Regions from separate parts of the Actinotalea fermentans genome, predicted to be linked through region 1. Evidence: predicted binding sites of a transcription regulator. Region 1 holds the regulator's gene; the other holds the start of a gene.
The links. The regulator HrcA, encoded in region 1, represses chaperone genes, less so after heat shock. The targets are predictions, from matches to a motif close to TTNGCACTCGNNNNNNNCGAGTGCNAA.

Region 1 (9,119 bases):
ACGCCCTCGACAAGCTCAAGCTCAACGACGCGGCGCTCGTCTACGAGCCGGAGACCTCCGTCGCGCTCGGCTTCGGGTTCCGGGTCGGGTTCCTCGGCCTCCTGCACCTGGAGATCGTCCGGGAGCGTCTCGAGCGCGAGTTCGACCTCGACCTCATCTCCACGGCGCCGAACGTCGTCTACGAGGTCACCTTGGAGGACCGCTCGGTGCTCACGGTGACCAACCCGAGCGAGTTCCCGGGTGGCCGGATCGCGCAGGTGCGCGAGCCGATCGTCCGGGCGACCATCCTCGCGCCGAGCGAGTTCATCGGCGCCATCATGGAGCTCTGCCAGGCCCGGCGCGGCGAGCTCCTCGGCATGGACTACCTGTCGCCCGAGCGCGTGGAGATGCGGTACACGCTGCCGCTCGCCGAGATCGTGTTCGACTTCTTCGACGCCCTGAAGTCGCGCACGCGCGGCTACGCGTCGCTGGACTACGAGGCGGCGGGCGAGCAGCCGGGTGACCTCGTCAAGGTCGACATCCTGCTGCAGGGCGAGCAGGTCGATGCCTTCAGCGCCATCGTGCACAAGGACAAGGCCTACGCGTACGGCGTCGCGATGGCGGGCAAGCTCAAGGAGCTCATCCCTCGCCAGCAGTTCGAGGTGCCCATCCAGGCCGCCGTCGGCGCGCGCGTGATCGCCCGCGAGAACGTCCGTGCGCTGCGCAAGGACGTCCTGGCCAAGTGCTACGGCGGCGACATCACGCGCAAGCGCAAGCTGCTCGAGAAGCAGAAGGAGGGCAAGAAGCGGATGAAGACGATCGGTCGGGTCGAGGTGCCGCAGGAGGCCTTCATCGCAGCGTTGTCCTCCGAGGCCTCCCCGGACAAGGAGAAGTCCAAGAAGTAGGGCGGAGCCTTCCCGCCGCGTGTGGAGCGTTCCCGACGCGACACGCTGGCGTGTCGGTCGGGAACGCTCCAGACAGGGGGTGTCAGCTGCGCGCGGCCCCCAGCGTCGCCAGGTGGTCCGGGCCGAGGTCGAGCGACAGGGCTGCCGCCGCCTCCTCGTACCGGCTCACGCGGGCGGTGCCCAGCAGCGGCACGACGCGCGGGGACTCCTGGGCGAGCAGCCAGGCCAGCACGACCTGGCTCGGCTTGACGCCGAGGTCGGCGGCCACCTCACGGACGGCCGCGACCTGCGCGCGCGCCTGCTCGCCGGCGTAGTTGCCCTGCCACAGGTAGTGCGCCTCGCGGTCCGCGTCGGACATGTCGTAGATGCCCTTGAGGACCGGGGAGTACGCGACCAGCGCGAGGTCGGGGTGCTCGCGCAGGTAGTCCGCCTGCTCCGCGTCGACGATCGAGGCGCTGTCGAGCCCCGACCGCGGCGTGAGGTAGGAATGCTCCTGCTGGAGCGCCACGGGTGCCGGCCAGCCGTTCGCCGCGCAGAGCTGGCGGATCCGCTCGAGCCGCCACGTGCGCACGTTGGACCAGCCGAGGTACCGCACCTTGCCCTCGGCGACGAACGAGGCGAGGGTCGCCAGCGTCTCCTCGAGCGGCGTTGAGCGGTCGTCGACGTGCACGTAGTACAGGTCGATGTGGTCGGTCTGCAGACGCCGCAGGCTCGCGTCGAGGGAGTCGCGCAGCACTGCCGCGCTCGCGCCCACGTAGTTCGGCCGGGCGTAGCCCCAGTCGGCCTCCGTGGCGCCCTCGGGCCACGCCTTGTGGACGTCGCGGATGCGCGCGGTGCCCTTGGTGGACAGGAACACCCGGTCGCGGTTGCCCGTGCGGGCGAACCAGCGGCCGAGCAGCTCCTCGCTCTGACCGCCGTCGGTGCCCTTCGCCCACCACCACGAGTAGCAGTCGGCGGTGTCGATGAAGCCACCGCCGTCCGACACGTAGCGGTCCAGCAGAGCGACAGAGGTCTGCTCGTCGGCGATCGTGCCCATGGGCATCGCGCCCAGGGCGATCCTGCTGACCTGCTCGCCGGTGGTGCCGAGCTCGATCGTTCTCATGCGTCCTTCTTCTCCTTGGTGGGTGCGCCCGGGTCGGAGGCCTCCGCCTCGCCGAGCATCCCCCGATAGATGCCGATCTTGTGGTCCAGCGCCCGCAGGTGCTTGTTCAGGAGCGCGAGCTGGGCGACGAGCTGCTCCCGGTGCTCGGAGAGCACCTCGACGCGCTGGGGGATCGTGTGGTCGCCCTCACGCGTCAGGTCGACGAACCGCTGCATGTCCCGGATGGACATGCCCGTCTGTCTCAGGAGCGTGAGGAACACGACGGCGCCGAGCTCGGCGTCGGTGTACCGCCGGTGCCCGCCGGGGCCCCGGGGGACCTCCGCGAGCAGGCCGATCCGCTCGTAGTACCGCAGGGTGTGGGCCGAGACGCCGGTGCGCACGGCGGCTTCCTCGATGGACAGGCCCGGGTCGGTGACGATCGCCATGTCGACGACCGTAGAAGTTCGAGCGCACTCGAAGTCAACCGATTCTGCTGACCAGTTCTGCAGGGGTCTCGTGCGACGCTAGGAGCATGTCCCCCCAGCTCGTCGGCGTGGCCCCGTGACGCCCTCCGCGCTGCCGGACGGCGAGCCCGTGCCCGACGACGGTGCGCTGCCCGCCTGGGTGGCCGACGCGCCGTCCGTGGCGCCCGGGTTTGCGGTCTACGTGCACGTGCCGTTCTGCCGGGTCCGCTGCGGCTACTGCGACTTCAACACGTACACGTCCGCCGAGCTCGGCGGCGGTGCGAGCCAGGTGGCGTACGCGCAGACCGCCGCGTCCGAGATCGAGCTCGCGCGGCGCGTGCTGGCCGACGTCGGGCGGGGGGAGCCTGTGTCGACCGTCTTCTTCGGCGGGGGCACGCCGACGCTGCTGCCGCCCGCCGACCTGGCGACGATCCTGGCGGCCGTCGAGGACGCGTGGGGGCTGGCGCCGGGCGCCGAGGTGACGACCGAGGCGAACCCGGACTCCGTCACGCCCGCCTCGCTCGCGGCCCTGGCAGCGGCCGGCTTCACGCGGGTCTCCTTCGGCGTGCAGTCCGTGGTGCCGCACGTGCTGGCCACGCTCGACCGCACGCACGATCCCGACCGGGTGCCCGACGTCGTCGGCTGGGCGCGCGACGCGGGCCTGGCGGTGTCGCTCGACCTCATCTACGGCACGCCGGGGGAGTCGCTCGACGACTGGCGGCGCTCGCTGGACGCGGTCGCAGGCCTCGCCGTCGACCACGTCTCGGCGTACGCGCTCGTCGTGGAGGAGGGCACGCGCATGGGTGCCCAGGTGCGCCGCGGCCTGCTGCCCGCCCCGGACCCCGACGACGAGGCCGCCAAGTACGAGCTCGCCGACGAGGTGCTCAGCGCGGCCGGCCTGACCTGGTACGAGGTCAGCAACTGGGCCCGGACCGACGCCGACGCCTGCCGGCACAACCTCGGCTACTGGCGCGGCGTCGACTGGTGGGGCGTCGGGCCCGGGGCGCACTCGCACGTCGGCGGGGGCGACCGCGCGGTGCGGTGGTGGAACGTGAAGCACCCCCGCGCCTACGCGGACCGGCTCGCCGCGGGCCGCAGCCCTGCGGCGGCGCGCGAGGTGCTCGGTGGTGACGAGGTGCGCCTCGAGCGGGTGCTGCTCGCGGTGCGGCTGCGGGAGGGCCTGGACGTGCAGCTGCTCGGCGACGCTCCGCGCCACGCCGTCGCCGGCCTCGTCGCGGACGGCCTGCTGGACGGCGTCGCCGCGATCCGCGGCCGTGCCGTCCTGACGCGCCGCGGCCGGCTCCTGGCGGACACGGTGGTCCGCGCCCTCACCGACTGACCTCAACTGGAACACGGGGGCGGCGGAACGGCTCGCGTGGTGCACCGTGGCGCCACCGTGCACCACCTCAGGGGGCGGAGGCGGGGAGACGACGAAGGGGCCGGCACCCGTGCGGGTGCCGGCCCCTCCGGACCGATCGGGTCAGCTCACTTGATGAGCCGGATGGCGACCGGGTACCGGTACGCCTCGCCCTTGTTCGCGGCGATGGCGGCCATGATCCCGAAGATGATCGCGGCCAGCCAGACGACGAAGAACAGGATGGCGCCGATGAGGATGATCATGAGGATGCCGCTGATGATGTAGCCGATGATCAGCGTGATCTGGAAGTTCAGGGCCTCCTTCGACTGCTCCTCCACGAAGCGGCCGCGCTCCTTGAACATGAGCCAGATGATGAGCGGCGCGATGAAGCTGAACAGGATGCCACCGACGTGGGAGAGCATCGCCCACATCCGCTGGTCGGAGTCGCTCAGCGGGGGCTGGGCGCCCGCGTAACCAGCAGGCGGGGCAGCGGCGTACCCGGGCGGCGGCGCGTTGTACCCGGGCGGCGGCGCGTTGTACGCGGGCGGGGGCACGGCGCCGGCCGGCGGCGGGACAGCGCCCTCAGGTGCGGGCGGCGGAGGGACGGCGCCCTCAGGCGTCGGATCGGACGGGGTGCTGGTCATGTCACGTCACCATTCGAGTGAGACGGATGGGCTGGCGCCTCTTGGCACGAGCCGGAGGGGACCACACCGCGCTGGGCACACGTACGCACAGCACAGCGGTCCGAACATAGCGAAACGGACGGCTCTTGGGGCAGAGCCGCGCGCATGAGTCCGACGACGCCGGCGCCCTCACCCCTCGGGCGGGGCGGTCACGAAGTCGATCAGCTCCTCGACGCGGCCCAGGAACGCGGCCTCCAGGTCGCGGAAGTCCCGCACGGTGCCGAGCATGCGCTGCCACCCGCGGGCGACGTCGGCCTGGTCGGCGGCGGGCCAGCCGAGGGCCGTCAGCACCCCGCGCTTCCACTCGACGTGGCGCGGCACCTGCGGCCAGGCGTCCAGGCCCAGGCGGGCCGGCCGGATCGCCTGCCAGACGTCGACGTACGGGTGCCCGACCACCAGCACGCTCCCGGGAGGCGCCGCACGGCCCGCCTCCGCGGCGATCCGGCTCTCCTTCGAGCCCGCGACGAGGTGGTCGACGAGGACGCCGAGCCGGCGGTCGGCGGTCGGTCGGAACTCGCGCACCGCCTCCACCAGCCCGTCGACGCCGTCGAGCAGCTCCACGACGACGCCCGCGACGCGCAGGTCGTCACCCCACACGCGCTCGACGAGCTCGGCGTCGTGCCGGCCCTCGACCCAGAGGCGGCTCGCGCGCGCGACCCGGGCCCGCGCGTCGGGAACAGCGACCGAGCCGGACGCGGTGCGCGTGGGGCGGGCGGGGGCAGGCCTGCCGGCGGGGGGGACGAGCTCCACCGCCTCGCCGTCCACCCAGAAGCCGGGACCCAGGCCGAACGTGCGCGTGCGCCCACGGCGGTCCTCCAGCACGACGACGTGCATGCCGCCCGACTTCTCGACGCGGACGACGGCGCCCACCCAGCCCGTCTCGACGTCCTCCACGACCAGGCCGTCCTCGGCCGGCACCTGGCGGGCCGCGGGGCGGCGCGACGGCACGCGGGCCGACCACGGTCGTGGGTCGCGCGGGTCGCGCGTCCCGCCCAGCACGTCGGGGCCGTACCGGTCGCCCCAGGCCGAGCCGGCGCGGGGGTCGTCGTCGGGCGATGGCACGCGAGCACTCTAGACGGGCCGGGCCGCCGGCCGGCCCGTCTCGACGTGCCGGCCGGCCGCCGTCGTAGGATTAGCACTCGGGTGGTCAGAGTGCCATCCGTGCACGCGGCGGGAGGGAGGCGCGATGAGCGAGGACCGCAGGCTCGAGGTGCTGCGCGCCATCGTCGACGACTACGTGCGCACGCGCGAGCCCGTGGGGTCGCGCACGCTCGTCGAGCGGCACCGGCTGAACGTCTCGCCGGCGACCATCCGCAACGACATGGCGGCGCTCGAGGATGCCGGCCTCATCGCGCAGCCGCACACCTCTGCCGGCCGGGTGCCGACGGACAAGGGGTACCGCCTCTTCGTCGACCGGCTGTCCCAGGTGAAGCCGCTCTCGCCCGCCGAGCAGCGCGCCATCCACGCGTTCCTCGAGGACGCGGTGGACCTCGACGACGTGGTGGACCGCTCCGTCCGGCTGCTGGCGCAGCTGACGCACCAGGTCGCCGTCGTCCAGTACCCGTCGCTGCGGCGCTCGGCGCTGCGTCACCTCGAGCTGGTGCCGATGGCGACCGACCGGCTCCTCATGGTCATCATCACCGAGGCCGGCCGGGTCGAGCAGCGCGCCCTCGACGTGCCCGAGGGGGTGCCCGAGCACACCCTCGGCGAGCTGCGGGCCAGGCTCAACGCGTCCGTCGCCGGGCGCCGGCTGGCCGACCTCACCGAGCCCCTCGACCAGGTGGTCCAGGCGTTCCCGGTGGCGGAGCAGGAGTTCGTGCGCCGCGTGGTCCGCGTGCTCGAGGAGACGCTCGCGGAGACCACCGAGGAGCGGATCGTCATGGCGGGCACCGCCAACCTGGCGCGCAGCGGCCTCGACTTCGCGCACACCATCCGACCCGTCCTCGAGGCGCTCGAGGAGCAGGTCGTACTGCTCAACCTCCTCAGCGAGATGGCCGAGGACGCCGCCGGAGTGGCGGTCCGCATCGGCCACGAGAACGAGCACGCAGGCCTGGCGGAGACGTCGATCGTCGCCGCGAGCTACGCCTCCGGTGGCCAGCCGGTCGCCAGGATCGGCTCCCTCGGCCCGACCCGGATGGACTACGCCGGGACCATCTCGTCCGTGCGCGCGGTCGCGCGCTACCTCTCGCGGATCCTCGCGGGATGAGCGTGCATCTGCCCGGCCCGGCCCGGCGCGCAGTCCGCTGCACCTTGACCTTCCACGCCCCCGACCACTGGTGAGCCTTGGTGAACACTGACTACTACGAGATCCTCGGGGTCTCCCGCGACGCCAGCCCGGAGGAGATCAAGCGGGCCTACCGGCGCCTGGCCCGGCAGTACCACCCCGACGTCGCCGAGGGCGACGGCGCGGAGGAGCAGTTCAAGGAGGTCACGCGGGCCTACGAGGTGCTCTCCAACCCCGAGAAGCGCCAGATGTACGACGCCGGCGTGGACCCGTCGGCGCCGGGCGGCGGCCAGGGGTTCGGTCAGGGCTTCGGCTTCCAGGACATCTTCGAGACCTTCTTCGGTGGCCAGACGGCGCGCCGAGGGCCGGTCCCGCGGGCCCGCCGCGGGCAGGACGCCCTGGTGCGCCTGGAGATCGAGCTCGCCGAGGCGGCGTTCGGTGTCCACCGTGAGCTGCAGGTCGACACGGCCGTGACCTGCCCGACGTGCGAGGGCAGCTGCTGCCGCCCGGGGACCTCCCCGCGCACCTGCGAGGTCTGCGGCGGCCACGGCACCGTGCAGCGGGTCGCGCGCTCGTTCCTGGGCCAGGTCATGACGTCCAGCCCGTGCCCGACGTGCCACGGCTTCGGCACCGTCATCCCCGAGCCCTGCCCGGAGTGCTCCGGTGAGGGCCGCGTGCGCGCGCGCCGGACGCTCAGCGTGGACGTGCCCGCCGGCGTGGAGACCGGGACCCGCATCAAGCTGCCCGGGCAGGGCGAGGTCGGCCCGGCCGGTGGCCCGCCCGGCGACGTGTACCTCGAGGTCCGCGAGCGCCCGCACGCGACGCTCGTGCGGCAGGGCGACGACCTGCACTGCTCGCTGCCGGTCCCGATGACGGCGGCAGCGCTCGGCACGGTCGTCTCGCTGGAGACGCTGGACGGCACGCGCGAGATCGACATCCGTCCCGGGACGCAGCCGGGCGAGGTGGTGACGGTCCGCGGCCTCGGCGTCGGCCACCTGCGGGGAGCCGGCCGCGGCGACCTGCACGTGCACGTCGACGTCCAGGTGCCCTCTGGCCTCGACGCCGAGCAGGAGCGCCTGCTGCGCGAGCTCGCCGCCCTGCGGGGTGAGGAGCGCCCGGAGCCGCGACTGGCCCCAGCGCAGCCGGGCATGTTCGCCAAGCTCCGCGACAAGCTCGCCGGACGGTAGGCGGTGAGCGCTCCCGTCTTCCTCGCCGAGCCGGGCATGCTCGACGGCTACGGACCGGGCTCGGCCTACGTCCTCGACGGCGCGGAGGCGCGTCATGCCGGCGTCGTCCAGCGCCGCCGCGCGGGCGAGCGGGTCGACGTGGCCGACGGCGCGGGGGTGCGGCTGGAGTGCGTGGTCGCCACCGTGGAGCCCGGGAGGCTCGAGCTCGACGTCCTCGCGCGGCATGAGGAGGCCGCCCCCGGCGTGCGGCTCGTGCTCGCGCAGGCACTCGCCAAGGGTGACCGCGATGAGCTGGCCATCGAGGCGGCGACCGAGGTCGGCGTCGACGAGGTGGTGCCCTGGCAGGCCGAACGGTCCGTCGTGGTGTGGCGGGGCGACCGCGCGGCCAAGAGCCGCGCCCGCTGGCTGGCCACGGTCCGCGAGGCCACGAAGCAGTCCCGCCGGGCCCGGCTCCCGCATGTCGCGCACGCCCTCGACACGGCGGGCCTCACGGCCAGGGTGCGCGCGGTGGTCGGCGCCGGCGGTACCGCCCTGGTGCTCGACGGCGCCGGGAGCGAGGCGATCGCGACGGTCGCCCTTCCGGACGGCGCCGGCGCGACGCCGGCCGAGGTGCTCGTCGTCGTCGGCCCGGAGGGCGGGATCAGCGACGGGGAGACGGCCGTCCTCGTCGCCGCGGGCGCCGTCGTGACCCGCCTCGGTCCGACCGTGCTGCGTACGTCGACCGCGGGCCCGGTCGCCGTCGCGATGCTCGCCCAGCGGCTCGGGCGCTGGGCCTGAGCCCGTCGGCCGCGGTGCCAGTCGGGCCGGCGACGATCAGGAGACGGTGAAGCTCACCTCGACGCGGTTGCGGGCGTCGCCGTCGGAGTCGCCCTCGCCCATGCCCGGCTCCCACACCTGCAGGGTGTACTCGCCGGGGTCGAGCGCCACGTCGAAGCTGTACGGGCCGACCTCGCCGTTCGCGCCTGCAGTGGTGTAGCCCTCGGCGACGACCTCGCCTGCGCGCGTCACGCGGTACGCGAGCGTGCCCTCGAAGCCGGTGCCCTCGCCGGTCACCGTCACCGTCGGGCCCGGCACCTCGGCACCCGCCGTGGGTGCCGTGATCGAGTTCGGGCCGTTCACGGCCGGCTCGGCCGCGACCTCGGGGGTGTCGGTCGGTGTCGGCTCGACCGTCGGCTCCGCGGTGGCGGCCGGTTCCTCGGTCGGCGCGGCCGTCGGTTCGTCGGCGGGCTCGGTGGACTC
Region 2 (9,119 bases), on a different contig from region 1:
GCGCGCGAGCATCCACCGGACGGCCGCGTTGTCGAACTGACCGGCGGCCGCGGCGAGCGCGGCGGGGTCCGCCGCCATCGGGACGGCGTCGGAGTAGGCGTCCATCACCTCGGCGGTGGTGGGGACGTGCACCTCGGCGCTCGGGGCGTCCGTCGCGGCCAGCGCCGTCCGGGCCGCCTCGGAGGGGGCCACGCCCTCGAGGGTCAGGCGACGCATGACCAGCAGGCGGGCGACGTCCTGGGCCGAGTAGCGCCGGTGCGCGCCCGCGAGGTGCTCCGACGGGCCGAGGCCGTAGCGGCGGTCCCAGGTGCGCAGCGTCGCGGGGGCCACACCGAGCCGACGGGCCACCGCCGCGACCGTCAAGGACGGCGCCGGCGGCCGTTCGCGGACGCCCTCGCCACTCGTCGACATGACGCGATTCTGCACAGCCGGTGGCGCGCTCCGCCACAGACCGCGCCGCTTCACCACCCGTCAAGCGCAAGGTCATCGGCATTTACGCGGCGTCCCGCGCGGACGAAGCCGTGCATGCCGCTCGCCGCCACGCTGACGAAGCAGTTTGACCAAGGGGGTTGACCAACTTCTGACGCGGTTCTACGGTGAGGGTCTCGCCGGTGCCCGCCGATGAGTCATCAGCAGGAGGACCCATGACGGAGATCTCGCGACTGCCCGGTCCGGTGATGGACCTCTGGGAGTGGCAGTACGAGGGGAAGTGCCGTGAGGCCGACCCGACCCTGTTCTTCCACCCCGAGGGCGAGCGCGGTGCCGCGCGCCGTCGGCGCGCCGAGGCGGCCAAGCAGATCTGCGCCACGTGCCCCGTGCTGAACGAGTGCCGCGAGCACTCCCTCGCCGTCCGCGAGCCCTACGGGGTGTGGGGCGGCCTGTCGGAGGAGGAGCGCAGCGAGATGCTCAGCCGCCGCGTCCGGCGAGCCGGCTGAGGCTGCAGACGACGACGCCCCGGCCCCCACGAGGGGGCCGGGGCGTCGTGCGTCGTGATGTCAGGTGTCAGCTGACGACGGCGAGGATGTCGCGCGCGGAGAGGATGAGGAACTCCTCGCCCTTGTACTTGACCTCGGTGCCGCCGTACTTGCTGTAGATGACGCGGTCGCCGACGGCGACGTCGAGCGGCACCCGCTGACCCTTGTCGTCGATGCGACCCGGGCCGACCGCCAGGACCTCGCCCTCCTGGGGCTTCTCCTTGGCGGTGTCCGGGATCACGAGACCGGATGCCGTCGTCTGCTCCGCCTCGAGCGTGCGGACGACGACCCGGTCCTCGAGCGGCTTGATGGAGACCGACACAGCGGACCTCCCCTTCTCACAGTCGTGGGAACGGAACGTTCAGCTGCCGCCTGTCCGGGCTGTCCGCCGTCGCGGGTGCCGGTCAGCCGAACCGGAGCGGCTGGCACCCGCCTGTGGCGAGTGCTAGGAGCAATCTAGGCCGGGGTTAGCACTCAGTCAACGCGAGTGCCAGCCCCGCGATCCCCCTCCCCACCGTGTGGAGCGTTCCCGCCCGACACGCGCGCGTGTGACCGCGTCCACGGCGCACGTACCGCCGCTCTTGTGACAGGCGGGACTCCTGGCGCGCGCGTGACGCCCCACCCGCCCCACTGGCCCCACGCGTCACAGGTGCGGCGGTGGGTGCACGCGGGCGGGCGGGGTCACCCACCACGGGGCCCGCCCCCGCCGGGACGACGACCGCAGCGCCGTCCCGAGCGAGCGGTGCGTGCAAGGATCGGGCGCGTGGACCCCGAGACCCTGTCCTTGCTGCTCAGCCCCGACGGCTGGGCCCTGCTCGGGGCTCTCCCGCCCTACGACGAGCGCCTCGCGCTCCCGATGGCGGAGCGGCTGCAGAAGGAGGGCCTGGACCCGCGGCTCGTGGCCGGCGCGCTCACGCAGTCGCGCCTGCGCGCCCAGGGCCGCGCCAAGTTCGCCGACTTCGCCGACGGCATGCTCTTCACGCCCGCCGGCCTGGAGCAGGCGACCCGGCTGACCGTCGGCGCCCGGCACGCCCGGCGCTACCAGGCCGCCGGGTGCACCCTCGTCGCCGACCTCACCTGCGGCATCGGCGGCGACGCGATGGCGATGGCGGCGCTCGGCCTCGGCGTGCTCGCGTGCGACGTCGACGAGCTCACCGCGGCCATCGCGACCGTCAACCTGCGGCACTTCCCCGAGGCCACCGTCCGGCACGCCGACGGCCTCACGCTCGACCTGGCCGCCGAGGGCGTCGACGGCGTCTTCGCCGACCCCGCCCGGCGCACGGCCCAGGGCCGGCGCGCGCACGATCCCGCGGCGTACACCCCGCCCCTGGACCGGGTGCTCGCCCTGCGCGACGCCGTCCCGGCCCTGGGCGTGAAGGTCGGCCCGGCCATCCCGCACGCCGCCGTGCCCGACGACGCCGAGGCCCAGTGGGTCAGCATCGACGGGGACGTCGTCGAGGCCGGCCTGTGGTTCGGCCCGCTCGCGCCCGACGGCCCCGGGCGCACCGCGCTCGTCGTGCGCGGGCAGGCGGCGACCGTCCTGCGCGGCCCCGCTCCGCACGCCGACGCCGGACCCGTCGGCACCTACCTCTACGAGCCCGACGGCGCCGTCATCCGCGCCGGCCTCGTCGGCACGGTCGCGGACCAGGTGCGCGGTCGGCTGCTGGACGCGACGATTGCCTACGTGACCTCGGACGCCCTCGTGGCCACCGGTGCGGCGACCGCCTACCGGGTGCTCGACACCATGCCGTTCGGCCTCAAGCGGCTGCGCACGGCCCTGCGGGAGCGGGGCGTGGGCCGCCTGACGATCAAGAAGCGCGGCACCGCCGTCGTGCCGGAGCAGCTGCGCAAGCAGCTCGACCTGCGCGGCGACGGCGAGGCGACGATCGTGCTGACGCGCGTGGCCGGGAGCCAGCAGGTGCTCCTCGTGGAGCCGGTGGGGACCGACTGATGGACATCCCGTTCGCGGAGTCGGAGCGCTCGACCGTCGGCATCGAGTGGGAGCTCGCGCTCGTCGATGCGGACTCCGGCGACCTGCGCCAGGTCGCCCAGACCGTGCTCGACGCCGTCGCCCCTTCGGACGGCGGCGACCACCCGACCATCAAGCAGGAGCTGCTGCTCAACACGGTGGAGATCGTCACGGGCGTGTGCCGGACCGTGGGCGAGGCGGGGGCGGACCTGCACCGGACGGTCGAGGAGCTTCGGCGGATCACCGACCCCCTCCGCGTCGAGCTCATGTGCGCCGGGACGCACCCGTTCGCGTCGTGGAGCAACCAGAAGGTGACCGACAAGCAGCGGTACGCCACGCTCATCGAGCGCACCCAGTGGTGGGGCCGGCAGATGCTCATCTACGGCATCCACGTGCACGTCGGCATCGAGTCGCGCGACAAGGTGCTGCCGATCCTGCGCGCGGTCCTCGCCTACTACCCGCACCTGCAGGCCCTCTCGGCGTCGTCGCCCTTCTGGGGCGGCAAGGACACCGCCTACGCGTCCAACCGCGCCCTGATGTTCCAGCAGCTCCCGACGGCGGGGCTCCCCTTCCAGTTCGACGCCTGGGCCGACTTCGAGGCCTACGCCGCGGACATGCTGCACACGGGCGTGATCGACGACATCTCCGAGATCCGCTGGGACCTGCGGCCCTCGCCCCGCCTGGGCACCCTGGAGATGCGGATCTGCGACGGCGCCTCGAACCTCACCGAGGTCCTCGCGCTCGCGGCCCTCACCCAGTGCCTCGTGGAGCACTTCTCCACCCTGTACGACGCCGGGGAGGAGCTGCCGCGCCTGCCACCGTGGTTCGTCCAGGAGAACAAGTGGCGCTCGGCGCGCTACGGCATGGACGCGATCATCATCACGAACGCGGCGGGCGACGAGGAGCTGGTCACGGACGCCGTCGAGCGGCTCCTGGCGGACCTGGCGCCGACCGCCGAGCGCCTCGGCGCCACCGACGAGCTCGCCGGCATCCGGACCATCCTGCGCAAGGGCGCCGGGTACCAGCGCCAGCGTGCGGTCGCCCGCCGCAACGCGGGCGAGCTCGGGCCGGTCGTCGAGGCCCTGGTCGCGGAGATGCGCGCGGGCAAGCCGCTGTAGGCGCACCCGGGAGCCGCCCCGGTCAGCCCGCCCAGAGCTGGAGGGCGACGACGCGCGTCGCGGCCTCCTCAAGCCGCTCGCGCGGCAGCGCGCCGGACTGCACGGCCGCGACGACCGCCGCATGGGCGGCGCCGACGTCGCGCGGCTTGAGGACCAGGTCGGCCCCCGCCGCCAGGGCACGCACCACCTCCTCGCCGGGCGCCCCGGACGGCACGGCGCCCATGTCGAGGGCGTCGGTCACCGCGACGCCGTCGAACCCGAGGCTCTCGCGCAGCAGCCGGTAGGCGGCGGGCGACAGCGACGAGGGCACCCCCGGGTCGAGCTGGACCACGTCGAGGTGTCCCATCATCACGACCGGGGCGCCCGCGTCCACGGCTGCTCCGAAGGGCACGAGGTCCCGCGCCGCGAGCTGCTCGACGCCGGCCGGCTGGACCGGCAGGCCGACGTGGCTGTCGGCGGTCACCGAGCCGTGCCCGGGGAAGTGCTTGAGCACCGGCACCGTGCCGCCGTCGAGCAGGCCGCGACCCGCGGCGACCACGGTCCGCGCGGCGACCGCCGGGTCCGCCGAGGCCGACCGGTCGCCGATCGTCGGGTCCGCCGCGCCGACCGTCACGTCCGCGACGGGTGCGAAGTCCATCGTGATGCCCAGGCCCGCGAGGTCGGCCCCGAGCCGGGCGAACCGGTCGCGGGTCGCCGCGTCGTCGCCCGCGGCGCCGAAGGCGGCGAACGCCGGCAGGTCGGGCAGGAGCCCGCGCAGCCGGGACACCCGGCCGCCCTCCTCGTCGATCGCGACGATCGCGGGCCAGGCCCGGCCGTCGGCGGCGGCCGCGGCCTGCACCGCGGCCGACGTCGCGCGCACCTGGTCCAGCGAGGCGACGTTCTCGCCCATGAGGATGACCCCACCGAGGTGGTACCCGGCGACGAGGCCGGCCGGGGCCGCGGGGTCCGTGCCGGCGAAGGCCGCGACGAGCACCTGACCGGCCAGCACCTCGACCGGCATCGCCGCCACGGCCGCGCGCGCCTGCGCCACGACCGCCACCGTCGGCCCCCAGTCCGTGCGCGGGTTCGGCACCGTCGCCGCGGGCGCCGTCGGGCGGCCCGACGCGCGGACGGAGGCGACCTCCGCACCGGCCAGCGGGGCCACCCAGCCCGCGGCGGCGCCCGGCGCCCCGGCCGCACCACCCTCCTGCGACGTCAGGACGCGCGCGGCGGGCGGCACCCCCGCGTCGGCGCCCGACGGCGGCGCGCCCGCGAGCACGACCAGCCCGACGCCGAGCGCGGCCGCGACGAGCGCGCGGCCCTCGAGCCGACGGTCCACCGCGTGCTCCGTCAGACGGTGATGCGGGTGAGCGGCATCGAGGAGTCCACCGGCAGGTCGAGCGCGGACGGCGCGACCCCGCGGCGCCAGGCCGCCGAGCCGAGCGCGGCGATCATCGCGCCGTTGTCGGTGCAGAACTTGATCGGCGGGATGCGCACGGTGATGCCGGCCTCCGCGCACCGCTCCTCCGCCATCGCGCGCAGTTGCGAGTTCGCCGAGAACCCGCCGCCGATGACGAGCGTGTCCACCTCGTGGCGCCGGCACGCCGCGATGGTCTTGGCCGTCAGGACGTCGGCGACGGCCTCGGCGAAGGAGGCGGCGACGTCGGGCAGCGGGATCTCCTCGCCCGCGTCCTGGCGCGCCTCCACCCAGCGGGCGACGGCCGTCTTGAGCCCGGAGAAGGAGAAGTCGTCGGCGTGCGCGGCCTGGTCCTTGGGCGCGGTGAGGCCGCGCGGGAACCGGATCGAGGCGGTGCCCTCGCGCGCGAGCCGGTCGATGTGCGGGCCGCCCGGGTACGGCAGGCCGAGGAGCCGGCCCACCTTGTCGAAGGCCTCGCCGGCCGCGTCGTCCAGGGTCTGGCCGAGCTCGACGACGTCGGTGGCGATGTCGTTGACCAGGAGCAGCGACGAGTGACCACCGGAGACCACCAGCGCGAGGAACCGCTCCGGGAACGCACCGTGCACCAGCTCGTCCACCGCCGCGTGCCCGATGACGTGGTTCACGCCGTACAGCGGCTTGCCGAGCCCGACGGCGAGGGCCTTGGCCGCGGCGGCACCGACCGTGAGCGGCCCGACGAGGCCGGGGCCGGCCGTGACCGCGATCGCGGAGACCTGGCCGAGGTCGACGTCGGCCTGCGCGAGCGCCCGGTCGAGCGTGGGCACGATCGCCTCGAGGTGGGCGCGCGAGGCGACCTCGGGGATGATCCCGCCGAACCGCGCGTGCTCGTCGACGGACGAGGCGACGGCGTCGACCAGCAGCTGCGGGCCGTCGTCGGTCACGCGGACCAGGGCGACCCCGGTCTCGTCGCAGGACGTCTCGATGCCGAGCACCAGGTCACCACGGTCGTTCATGACGGCCAGCGTACGGGCGCGCGGGACCTGCCCCGGTCAACCGCGCGGGCCGGGCCCCGAACGCCGCCCTCAGCGGCCGGTGTCGACCCGCAGGCCGGGGTTGCCGGCGGCCGCGACGGTCACCGGCGAGGCCGCGCGCCAGCCGGACTCCACGCCGACGACCGTGACCGTGTGCGCGCCCGCCGCCGTCGCCGCGGGGATCGTCACGTCCAGGGCCACCCGGCCGTCCGCACCCGCGACACCCGTCGCCAGCAGCACCGGCGACGACTGCAGCCAGACCGCGACCTCCTCGCCCGGCTGGTAGCCCGCGCCGGTCACGGTCAGCCGCTGGCCGGCCTTCGGGGTGCCCGACGTCGACACGGTCGCCGCACCAGCCGGCAGGACCGGCAGTGTGCCCGCCGTGATCGTGCCGTCGGTCGCCAGCCAGACGAGCGTCCGGCCGTACAGGTCCACCGGCAGGGTCTGGACGTCGACGTCGGAGGTCGGCTCGGCGACGGACATCGCCTGCACCTCGGCCTCGGGAGCCGGGACCGCGCCGAGCGTCGGCGTCGGCGTCGGAGTCGGAGTCGGAGTCGGTTCGGGGGACCACTCCTCGCCGTCCAGCAGGTCCACGTGGGCGACCGGGCCGTCGGCCGCCGTCGCCTCCTCGAACACCCAGGCATCCAGGTCGCTGACGGGGCCCTCCTCCCAGGGACGCGTCACGACGACGAACCGGGCCCCCTGCGCGACCACGCGGACGACCTCGTCCGGGAGCTCGACGCGGTGGACCGTCTCCGAGCCGAGCCGCGTGTAGGCCACGCCGACCTCGCCGTCGGACCAGACCAGCAGGCCGCGGCTGAGGGCCAGGGGATCGTCGATCTCCTCGTCGGCGGCGACGACATCGCCGGCAGCGACGTCGAGATCGTCCGCCTGGACGCCTCCGGCGCTGATCGAATACGTGACGACGGCGCCGGTGCACCACTCGTAGACGGCGAGCACGCCGTCCGCCAGCGCCGCGCCGATGCCGTCCCGGCACCAGGGCGCCTCGCCCGGAATCGGCTCGAGCACGTCCTCGCCCGTCACCTGCACGGGGACGACGTCGCCGGTCACCAGGTTCACCAGCTGGCCGGCGACGAGGGCGGTGTCGTCCCAGACCGCGACGTCCACGCCCCAGTAGCCCATGTCGCCCTCGAGGGCGACCGTCCGGGTCGTGCCACCACCGCTGATCCGCACTCGCAGAGGCTCCGAGTCGGGGCCGTCGGTCTGTTCCGGCACCTGCACAGCCACCGCCCAGCGGTCGGTCACGGCCGTCCCGTAGCTGTCGGCGAACGGGGGGGCCACGTCGCTCCCGAGCGTCAGCGGCGACAGGCCCAGGTCCGGGGTGAAGGAGCGCGCCCCGGCCACCGGGTACCAGCCGCCCTCGTCGTCGTCCTGCAGGTCGTAGGAGTACGCCATGGTCCGGCGCGCCACGTCGACCGAATACAGGTACGAGTCGACGTCCCGCGCGGGGGACGCGACGGCCTGGACGTCGGCGAGGCCCCATACCGGGGGGACGGCACCGGTGGGCAGCAACGCCGCGCCGGAGGCGACGACGGCCGTCGTGACGACGAGCGCGGGCAGGGCGAGACGCCGGGGGATCATGATCAGGAAGGTATCGGACACGCCCGTCCGGCGTCTCGGCTCCGAGTGGGCCGAACGGGTGGAATTCGGGCCTCAGCCCGCCGTCGCGCCCTCGGCCGGGACCAGGGCCTCGACGAGCGTCGCCGTCACCACCAGGTTGTCGTCGGCGAACTCCCGCCCGTCCTCCTGGAAGCAGGTGATGATCTGCAGCGTCCCGGGCGCGATCGCCCAGACCTCGTCGGCGGTCGGCAGGCCGTCCTTGTCGTACCGGGTCCAGCCGGTCACCTCGTACCGCAGGACGCCGCCCGCCGTCGTCACGCGCACCTCGTCCCCGGGCTGCAGGACCGCGTCCTGGTGCTCGACGTCGAGGAGCGGGTTGAACGCGGCCGGCATCCGCAGGGACGAGTGCCCGACGAGGTAGACGGTGTTGTCCGCGTCGCTGCCCGGCAGGCCGTAGTCCTGGATCCAGTACGCCTCCTCGACCGTCGGCGGGTTGATCCGCCCGCCGACCGGGCTGATGGGCAGCACGGCCAGGTCCAGGTCCACCGCGGGGATCTCGACCCGCTCGGGCACGGCCATCGCCACGAACGCCGGCAGGAACGACGGCGTCGGGCTCGGGGTGGGGCTCGGCGGCGCGCTGCGCGTGACCGACGGCGCCGGTGCGGGCGGCGCGACGACGTCGTCGTCCGGGGCCGTGAGGAGCAGCACCGCACCCACTGCGGCGCCGACGGCGACGACCCCTGCGACGACGAACGCGACGAGCCGCGCCCTCACCGGCCCGTGTCGACGCGCAGCCCGGGGTTGCCGGTGGCGGCCGCGGCGAGCGCGATCGACCGCACCGACGTCCAGCCCGACTCCACGCCGTGCACGGTGAGCGAGTGCGTCCCCGCGGCCGTCCCGGCGGGCAGGGTCACGGACGCCGCGAACGTGCCGTCGGCGGCCGCGCGGCCGAGGGTCAGGAGCACCGGGTCGGACTCGAGCCAGACCGCGACCTCCTCGCCCGGCTGCAGCCCGGCCGCCGTGACGGCGACGGGCGCGCCGGCCTTGCCGGTGGCCGGGGCGGTCGACGTG

Region 2: the regulator HrcA is predicted to act here: its motif matches at 1,442-1,468, upstream of groES (co-chaperone GroES).

What each region holds. Positions count from the first base shown of each region.
Region 1 is NZ_BJYK01000001.1:296,489-305,607, forward strand. Features, by position in the region: gene lepA (translation elongation factor 4) at 1-884, shown strand, start outside; gene AFE02nite_RS01360 (aldo/keto reductase) at 967-1,986, opposite strand; gene AFE02nite_RS01365 (MerR family transcriptional regulator) at 1,983-2,411, opposite strand; gene hemW (radical SAM family heme chaperone HemW) at 2,527-3,768, shown strand; gene AFE02nite_RS01375 (DUF4870 domain-containing protein) at 3,915-4,430, opposite strand; gene AFE02nite_RS01380 (DUF3097 family protein) at 4,599-5,531, opposite strand; gene hrcA (heat-inducible transcriptional repressor HrcA) at 5,656-6,675, shown strand; gene dnaJ (molecular chaperone DnaJ) at 6,756-7,880, shown strand; gene AFE02nite_RS01395 (16S rRNA (uracil(1498)-N(3))-methyltransferase) at 7,884-8,657, shown strand; gene AFE02nite_RS01400 (Gmad2 immunoglobulin-like domain-containing protein) at 8,694-9,119, opposite strand, start outside.
Region 2 is NZ_BJYK01000009.1:174,525-183,643, forward strand. Features, by position in the region: gene AFE02nite_RS12680 (MerR family transcriptional regulator) at 1-411, opposite strand, end outside; gene AFE02nite_RS12685 (WhiB family transcriptional regulator) at 645-935, shown strand; gene groES (co-chaperone GroES) at 1,003-1,296, opposite strand; gene AFE02nite_RS12695 (class I SAM-dependent methyltransferase) at 1,738-2,925, shown strand; gene AFE02nite_RS12700 (glutamate--cysteine ligase) at 2,925-4,061, shown strand; gene AFE02nite_RS12705 (glycoside hydrolase family 3 N-terminal domain-containing protein) at 4,084-5,379, opposite strand; gene tsaD (tRNA (adenosine(37)-N6)-threonylcarbamoyltransferase complex transferase subunit TsaD) at 5,391-6,449, opposite strand; gene AFE02nite_RS12715 (hypothetical protein) at 6,519-8,069, opposite strand; gene AFE02nite_RS12720 (class F sortase) at 8,142-8,822, opposite strand; gene AFE02nite_RS12725 (hypothetical protein) at 8,819-9,119, opposite strand, start outside.